Regions from separate parts of the Allobosea sp. 29B genome, predicted to be linked through region 4. Evidence: predicted binding sites of a transcription regulator. Region 4 holds the regulator's gene; each other region holds the start of a gene.

Region 1 (2,188 bases), 3.5 Mb from region 4:
CATAGCGGGTCACGTTCTGGCGCGGGTCGCCGATGATGGCGTAGCCCAGCGCCTTCTGGTCGATGACGGCGCTGGCGGCGATCGCGGTCTTGCGGAAATTATCGAGATCGCCGGCCGGAATGGCGCGGTTCAGCGCATAGGCGGTGGGCGCGCAGCCGATCAGGATCAGCATGATCAGGCCCATGCCCTTCTGGCCGTCATTCGAGCCATGGGCGAAGGAGACGCCGGTGCAGGTCGCGATCAGGATGCCGCGGATCCAGAGCGGCGGCGGCTTGTTGCCCTTGGGCTCGGCATAGAGCTCGGGATTGCGCACCATCAGCTTGAGCGTCAGGAAGACCAGCGCGGCGGCAATGAAGCCGAAGAGCGGCGAGATCAGCAGCGACCAGCCGATCTCGGTCGCCTTGGTCCAGTCGACGCCGGAGGTCCCGCTCGCACTGTTGTAGAGCTGGTTGGCGAGGCCGACACCGATGATCGAGCCGATCAGCGTATGCGAGGACGAGGCCGGCAGGCCGAGCGCCCAGGTGCCGAGATTCCAGATGATCGCGGCGATCAGCAGCGCGAAGACCATGGCGAAACCGGCACCGGAGCCGACATTCAGGATGAGTTCGACCGGCAGCAGCGAAATGATGCCGAAGGCGACGGCGCCGGACGCCATCATCACGCCGAGGAAGTTGAAGACGCCCGACCAGACGACTGCGATACTGGCCGGCATCGCGTTGGTGTAGATCACCGTCGCGACCGCGTTGGCGGTGTCATGGAAGCCGTTGACGAACTCGAAGCCGAGCGCGATCAGCATGGCCACGCCGAGCAGGACGAAGGGCAGCCAGGTCGTCGCCGGCATGCCGGTGCCGCTGATGTCCTGGTAGAGAGAATAGCACATATAACCGAGGCCGACCGTCATCACGGCGGCGAAGATCAGGCCGGCGATCGCGCCCTGCGGTGCGTCGAGTTTCGGTTTTTCGGTCCCGGGCTCTGTGCCCTGGCCGTGATCCATCGTGATGCTGCTCATGGCGACGTTCCCGCAACTCCCGTTGAGATGCGCGGAAACTGAGCGGTGTTGCCGACAGTCTGATGACGATCGAGCGTATTGTCGCGATTGCGCAAGGTCACCGCGCAAGCTGCGGAAGCTTAGTATTACGACTTTAGTCTAATAAATGGCGTACTGGAGAGCGTTTCCTTGCGGCTCAGCTCCGTTTCGTCAGTCCTCGTCGCGGTTTGCCAGCGACCCTGTCGTAGCGACGTCGCGGGAGGCGTTGCGCGGAATCTTGCCGGGCGGCAGGAATTTCAGCGGTGTGCCGCCGGCCGCCTTCGGCGTCCTCAGGCCGGCCGGCGTGGCGGGGGGCTTGGGCGTGGTCGCGACCTTGGGCTCGCCACCGCGCCATTTGCGCGCGCCGATGTCGTAGCGCCCGTCGCGCCAGGCAGCGAATTCATGCTCGCTGCCGAAAAAGGCGTTGCGGTCGACGTCGCCGCCGATGCCGGGGACGCGGCCGGTGGTGGTGAACTGCCAGAACTCCCACTGCTTGCGCTCATAGCGATGATGCAGCGGGGCGGCTGTCGAGCGCAGCCAATAGGGATGGTCGTTGAACTCACCTTCCAGCACGTCTTCGTGGAAGGTGATGTCGGTATAGATGATCGGCTTCTTGCCGGTGTGCTCCTGCAGCCCTTTCAGCATCTCGCGGATCTTGGCGAGTGCCTTCTCGCGCGGAATCTTCTTGCCGCATCTGGCGGATTCGCCGTTCCACTCGACGTCGAGGACCGGGGGCAGGGCGTCGGGATCGCGCGGGATGTGGCGCTTGAACCAGCGGATCTGGTCCTTGGCGGGCCGGCACCAATAGACGAAGTGATAGGCGCCACGTGGCACGCCGGCTTTCTTGGCCTCGGCCCAGTTCTTCCTGAACATCGGGTCGAGATGATCGCCGCCCTCGGTCGCCTTGATGAAGGCGAAGCGCGTGCCGGCATCCTTGACCTTCTGCCAGTCGATATCGTCCTGCCAGCGCGAGACGTCGATGCCCTGGATGACGCGGCGTCGCGCATCGCGCACGCCGGCATGGGGGTCGGAATCGCTTTTCTTGGGATAGAGCGCGAGCGCCGGCTCGGCGCCGAACAGGCCGAGCAAGGCGCAGATCGCCAGCTGGCCGGCAGATTTCGCCATGCGCCGCGCTTCTGGTCTGGTCTCAGCGCGGGGCGC
Region 2 (2,188 bases), 1.8 Mb from region 4:
GAGATCGGATGGGCGTGGTCGGGCACGACGATGATCAGCGTGTCGTTGCGATCGCCGGCGAAGTCCTTGGCGGCCTTAACGGCGTTGTCGAGCATGATCGTGTCGAACACCGCGCGCTCCCAGTCGAGCGAGTGGCTGTACTTGTCGATACGGGCCGATTCCACCATCAGGAAGAAGCCGTCCTGGGCGCCCTTCAGCATCTCGATCGCGGCCTTGGTCTGCTCGACCACGTCCGGCTGATCGGGGAATTTCAAGATCGAGCCCTTCTTGGCGAGGCGCAGGTCGAAGGCGCCGTCGATGTTCGAGGTGTTGTAGAGGCCGAGCAGCTTCTTGGAACCGCCGGCGACCGCGGCGTTCATCTCGGTCTTGGTGGTGGCGAGGGCGTAGCCCGCCTCCTTGAACTTGGCGATGAAGTCGAGATCGTCGGTGCGCTTGGTGCCCGGGGTCGACTTCGGCAGGAAGTTCGGCGAGCCGCCGCCCATGATCACGTCGGGCTGCACGTCGAAGAACATCTTGACGATGTCGTTGAAGTCCGAACGGCGGCGGGTATGGGCGACCATCGAGGCCGGAGTGGCATCCTCGATCTCGGAATTGGTGACGACGCCGATCGCCATGCCCGAGCGCTTGCGCTTGATCACCTCGGAGATGGTCTCGACCTTGGGATGGTCGAGCGTCAGCGCGTTCTTGGCGCAGTAGATGCCGAGCGCGTTGACGCAGGACTTGTGGCCGGTGGTGTAGGCGCTGGCGGAGTTGGCGCTGTCGGTGACGATCGAGTCGGTGCCCGAGGTCGAGATCAGCGCCATGTTCGGCATGTCGTCGATGGCGAGCTCGCCGCCATAGAGGCCTTGCTCCCAGCCCTTCGACAGGATGCGGGCAGCGGTGCGATGCGCGACCGACATGCCGTCACCGACGAAGAGGATGACGTTCTTGGCCTTGCGTTCGGGCGTCGCATAGATGGTCCAGTTGACGGTCGCCTTCTCGCTGCCCTGCGTCGCCTCGATGACGTACTGGCCGGCCGGCAGCTGCGCGCCGCGCAGCCACAGCGCCGAATGCTTCTGGCCTTCCTCGTTCTGGACGAACTGGGCCTCGCGGCCGAAGGCCTCGTTCACCGGCTTGCCGTTGATCGTGACCTTGACGTCGGCCGAGGCCGGGGCGTTCGGGAACTCGACCTTGAAATCGAAGCGCGAGCCCTCGAGGATCTCGGCGCGGTTGAGCGGATAGATGGTCTGCGCCGTCGCCGGCGCCACGCTGGCGAGCATCGCCGCCGCCATCAGCCAAGTTCGCTTCTGCATGATACCTCTCCGCCCCAGTGAAAGCCCGGTCGCCGGTCCGTTAGGCGGGCGAGATGACACTATGATTACTATGCGCCGGCCAGTATTTGTAACAATATAACAATTGAATCGGCCGCGGGCCTGCAGCTTGAACGCACGTCATCGATGAGGTCATCTCCCGACGCAGGCGCCGGGGCCCGCGCCAAGCCACCAGCAAATTGAGGATGCGACATGAGCGCGGCGAGCGATGCCAGCTTCTGGGACAGGTCATCGCGGCGCTATGCCAGGAGCCCGATCTCCGACCAGGCCGGATACGAGCGCACCCTGGAGCGGACCCGCCTCCTGCTGAAGCCCACGGACAAGGTGCTGGAACTGGGCTGCGGCACCGGAACCACGGCGCTGCGGCTTGCGGGCAACGCGGGCAGCTATCTCGCGACGGACATCTCCGCGGGGATGATCGCGATCGCCGAGGAAAAGCACGCCGCGAGCCCGGTCCCTGCGCTCGCCTTCCACACAGCGACGGCGGAGACGCTCGCCGCCGAGGCGATCCGGTTCGAGGCCGCCCTCGCCTTCAACTATCTCCACCTGGTCCGCGACCTCGCCGGCACGCTGCGCGACATCCACACCTTGCTCGAGCCAGGCGGCCTGTTCATCTCCAAGACGCCCTGCCTTGGTGACATGAACCCGCTGATCCGGCTCGCCCTGCCGCTGATGCGCGCGATCGGGAAAGCGCCCCATGTCGGCGTCTTCCGAGCGCGTGAATTGAGTGAGCTCATCGCCGCCACCGGCTTCGATGTCCTGGGTACGGAACATCATGCGAGCCGGGGCAAGGATTCTCGCCCCTTCATCGTCGCGCGGAAGCGGTAGCCACGGCGCAGGACGGTCGCAGGGAGCAACTCGCGCCGGCCCGCGTTTCG
Region 3 (2,188 bases), 3.6 Mb from region 4:
GCTGGTCGCTGCGGAACTGGCGGGTGTCGAGCACGTCGATCTGGGCGAGATCGCCATAGTGGAAGCGGCGATAGGCCTGGATCCACGGCCCGTTCGGCAGCGAGGTCCGGCGCAGCGGCATGTGCTCGTACCAGGCCTGGAAGCCGGCGGCGCGGCGCAGCGCGAAAATCTCCGGCGGAATGTTCTCCTCCGAGACCATGCCGGCGAAATTGTTGTCGACCTCGTGGTCGTCGAAGGAGACGATCCAAGGCGCCGAGGCGTGGGCGAGCTGGAGATCGGGATCCATCTTGTAGATGGCATAGCGCTGGCGATAATCGGCGAGCGCGTAGATCTCGTCGGGCTCGCCCGGCATCACTCGCGCCACCGGCAGCGGCCGCTCGTTCGGCCTGACCATCCGGTACTCGTAGATGTAGTCGCCATAGTGGAAGACGAAGTCGAAGCGCTCCTCGGCGACATGGCGGAAGGCACTGAAGAAGCCATCCTCGTAGCGTTGGCAGCCGAGCACGCCGAAGTTCACCCGCTCGACGCTTGCCCCCGCCGCCGGCAGCGTCCGGGCGCGGCCGATCATGGTGCGCTCGCCGCCGCAGCTGAAGCGGTAGAAATAATCGCGGTTCGGCTCCAGCCCGGCGATCTCGACATGGACCGCGTGGCCGAGTTCCGGCCGGGCCAGCGCCGTGCCACGCTGCACCGCCCCGCGCATATTGGCCTCGGTCGCGATCTCATAGGCGACCTCGACCGCCTTCATCGGCATGCCGCCATTGCGGGCGAGCGGCAGCGGCGCCAGCTTGGTCCAGATCACGAAGCCGTCGGCGGACGGGTCGCCCGAGGCGATGCCGAGCCCGAACGGATAGGCGGCGAAGACCGGATTGGCCCAGACGCGCTGGTCGATGACGCCGCCACCGGTCAGCAGCAGGCCCGAGGCTGCGAGCCCGGTCAGGAACCGCCGCCGCGACGGCGTGCCGGCCTCGGTCAGGAAGTCATCGACGCTGAACTGACCGAAGGCGTTGCGGCGGAACATGACGGGGCTCCAGGCTCGTTGCCTGGAACCATACCAAGTTTCGCCTGACGCACACGTGACAGAAGCGGCGACAGCATCGGACCGAAAAGTGGAATCCACTTTTCGGACAAATCCGATGCTATAACAAATCGATAGATCGCCGTTATCGCGTCCTGTCGGACGCGCGGCGATCTATTGCAGCCGCTCCAATGCCTCCGCGATCTTGAGCTTGCGGGCTTCTGCCGCAGCCTTGCGCTCGCGGTTCTCCTCGACGATCTCCTCGGGCGCGCGTGCCATGAAGTCGGGATTGCCGAGCTTGCGCTCGACCGCGACGATGTCCTGGTCGAGCTTGGCAAGTTCCTTGTTGAGGCGGCCGCGCTCGGCGTCGAGATCGATGATCCCCGCCAGCGGCAGCGCCGCGACCTCACCGCGCACGATGATCTGCGCCGACTGGCCGGGCGCCTCATCGGCGAACTCGATCGCGGAAAGCCGCGCCAGCCGTTCGATCATCGGCGCCCAGGCCTCGACCGCCGCCTTCGTCGCGGCGCTCGCCTTGACCAGCACCAGCGGCACCTGCGTCCCGCCCGGCACATTGGTCTCCGAGCGGATCGAGCGGATGTCGGAGATGAGATCGACGACGAAGCCGATCTCGGCCTCGGCCGTCTCATCGACCAGCGCCGACAGCTCCGGCCAGCGCGTCAGGCAGACCAGGCCCGCCTCCCCGGCCGGCACCGTGCGCGGTGCGCCGGCATTGGCCTTCTGCGCCCAGAGCTCCTCGGTCAGGAACGGCATGAACGGGTGCAGCAGCTGGCAGATCAGGTCGATGACATGGGCGACCGTTGCCTGCGTCTCCGCCCGCGCCGCGGTGCCGGCCGCGTCCAGTTCCTCGGCCTGCAGCACCGGCTTCGACAGTTCGAGATACCAGTCGCAGAACTGGCCCCAGACGAAGCGATAGGCTGCATCCGCCGCCTCGTTGAACTTGAACTCGGCGATGCCGGCCGCGACCGCATTGGCGGTGCGGGCCGCCTCGGACAGGATCCAGCGGTTCAGCGGCAGCTTGGCCCCGGCAGGGTCGAAGCCTTCCGCCCGCAGGCAGCCATTGATCTCGGCGAAGCGGGCTGCGTTCCAGATCTTGGTCGCGAAGTTGCGGTAGCCCTCGACGCGCGAGGTCGCGAGCTTGATGTCGCGCCC
Region 4 (2,188 bases):
ATCTGTTCGCGGTCATCGAATGGACCGGCGGCGAGCCCAGGATCAGCAATGACGAGCATAACGAGATCCGCTGGTTCACCTTCGATCAGGTCCGATCGCTGACCCCGCTGGCATCGGAGGCCTATCGCCCGGTCTTCGCCCGGCTGGCCGCGGCTTTCGGGCCGGAAGCGTAGGCATCAGCATGGCGACATTCGCGACCTACGCAGGCGCGGCGCTGGCGGAGATCGCCGGCTGCTACGCCTTCTGGGCCTGGCTCAAGCTCGGCAAGCCGGTCTGGTGGCTGCTGCCGGGCCTGGGATCGCTCGCGGCTTTCGCCTGGCTGCTGACCCTGCTCGACAATCCAGCCGCCGGGCGCGCCTTCGCCGCCTATGGCGGCGTCTATATTGTGGCGTCGCTGGCCTGGATGGCGCTGGTCGAGAAGATCGCGCCCGACCACTACGACCTGGCCGGCGCCGCGCTCTGCCTCGCCGGCGCGGCGGTGATCGTCGCCGCGCCGCGCTGACAGAAGCGCTCAACTTCGCGCAAAAGTCTCGTCGAAGGCATAGCCGGCGCCGCGCACCGTGCGCAGCGGGTCCTTGGCATTGGCGGGCGTGATCGCCTTGCGCAGGCGCCCGACATGAACGTCGACGGTGCGCTCGTCGATATAGACGTCGCGGCCCCAGACGGCGTCGAGCAATTGCGCCCGGGAATAGACCCGGCCCGGCGCCTGCATCAGGAACTCGAGCAGGCGGAACTCGGTCGGTCCGAGATGCAGCTCGGCCCCGGCACGGCGGACACGGCGGGTGGTGCGGTCGAGTTCGAGATCGCCGGCAGCAAGTAAGCCGGCAACGTGGCCGGGCTTGGCACGGCGCAGCAGCGCCTGGATGCGGGCGATCAGCTCGGGCAGCGAGAAGGGCTTGACGACATAGTCGTCGGCGCCGGTGGCAAGGCCGCGCACGCGCTCGGTCTCCTCGCCGCGGGCCGTCAGCATGATGATCGGCACGCGCTCGGTGTCGCGGCGCGTGCGCAGGCGCCGGCAGAGCTCAATGCCGGAGAGGCCGGGCAGCATCCAGTCGAGCAGGACGAGATCGGGCGTATGGTCGCGCAGATGCAATTCGGCGTCGTCACCGCGCGCCACGCTGTCGACCTCGAAGCCCTCGGCCTCAAGATTGTAGCGCAGCAGCAGGGTGAGCGGCTCCTCGTCCTCGACGATCAGGATGCGTGCGGGCATGTCAGGGTCCGTTCAAGCCCCGCCAGTTCAGCCATTGGCTGCCGGCAGGTCGACGAGGATGTTGGTGGTGTCGAGCTTCGGCCGGGTTTCGTCCATGGACTGGCCGGTGACGAGGTAGTGGATGGTCTCGGCGATGTTGGTGGTGTGATCGCCGATGCGCTCGACATTCTTGGCGCAGAACAGGAGGTGCGTGCAGAAGGTGATGTTGCGCGGATCTTCCATCATATAGGTCAGGAGCTCGCGGAACAGCGAGGTGTAGAGCGCGTCGATCTCGTCGTCGCGGCGCCAGACATCCATCGCCTTCTGCTCGTTGCTAGCGGCATAAGCGTCGAGCACGTCCTTGAGCTGGGCCTGAACCAGGCGGCTCATATGCTCGAGGCCGACCACGGCGCGATGCGGCGGCGAGAACTGGCCGGAGATCGCGACGGCGCGCTTGGCGATGTTCTTGGCGAGGTCGCCGACACGCTCGATGTCGGCGGCGATGCGGATCGCCGAGATCAGCTCGCGCAGGTCGTTCGCCAGCGGCTGGCGGCGGGCGATGGTCAGCACCGCCTTTTCCTCGACCTCGCGCTGGAGATTGTCGAGGCGCTGGTCGGCGCTGATGATCTTCTGGGCGAGCGCGGTGTCGCGGCGCACCAGCGCCACGGTGGAGTCGCCGAGCATGCGCTCGGACATGCCGCCCATCTCGGCGAGGCTGCGGCGCAGCCCTTCGAGATCGGCGTCGTAGGAGCGGACGATATGGTCGGACATGGGGCGTATCCTTGGGGCTTGCCGACGCTTCGGAATGTCAACCGAAACGGCCGGTGACGTAGTCCTGCGTCTGCTTCTTATGCGGGTTCATGAAGATGTTGTTGGTGGCGTCGAACTCGATCACCTCGCCAAGGTACATGAAGGCGGTGTACTGCGAGATGCGCGCCGCCTGCTGCATGTTGTGGGTGACGATGACGATGGTGAAGTCGCTCTTCAGCTGCTCGAGCA

Evidence for each region. Region 4 encodes PhoB, which activates phosphate uptake and scavenging genes when phosphate is short. Its sites were predicted from a motif close to TGTCATNNANCTGTCAT; they were not measured.
Region 1: GV161_RS28000 (inorganic phosphate transporter) is a predicted target of PhoB. The motif match lies at 1,061-1,077, and genes of this name have one in related genera.
Region 2: GV161_RS02435 (alkaline phosphatase) is a predicted target of PhoB. The motif match lies at 1,346-1,362, and genes of this name have one in related genera.
Region 3: GV161_RS28540 (alkaline phosphatase D family protein) is a predicted target of PhoB. The motif match lies at 1,063-1,079, and genes of this name have one in related genera.

The regions. Positions count from the first base shown of each region.
Region 1 covers NZ_LR733817.1:5,775,311-5,777,498, reverse strand. The annotation lists gene GV161_RS28000 (inorganic phosphate transporter) at 1-901, opposite strand, end outside; gene GV161_RS27995 (GH25 family lysozyme) at 1,199-2,188, opposite strand, start outside.
Region 2 covers NZ_LR733817.1:476,599-478,786, forward strand. The annotation lists gene GV161_RS02435 (alkaline phosphatase) at 1-1,292, opposite strand, end outside; gene GV161_RS02440 (class I SAM-dependent methyltransferase) at 1,503-2,138, shown strand.
Region 3 covers NZ_LR733817.1:5,877,407-5,879,594, forward strand. The annotation lists gene GV161_RS28540 (alkaline phosphatase D family protein) at 1-1,018, opposite strand, end outside; gene GV161_RS28545 (valine--tRNA ligase) at 1,190-2,188, opposite strand, start outside.
Region 4 covers NZ_LR733817.1:2,273,766-2,275,953, reverse strand. The annotation lists gene GV161_RS11140 (NUDIX hydrolase) at 1-173, shown strand, start outside; gene GV161_RS11135 (YnfA family protein) at 182-502, shown strand; gene phoB (phosphate regulon transcriptional regulator PhoB) at 512-1,210, opposite strand; gene phoU (phosphate signaling complex protein PhoU) at 1,238-1,960, opposite strand; gene pstB (phosphate ABC transporter ATP-binding protein PstB) at 1,998-2,188, opposite strand, start outside.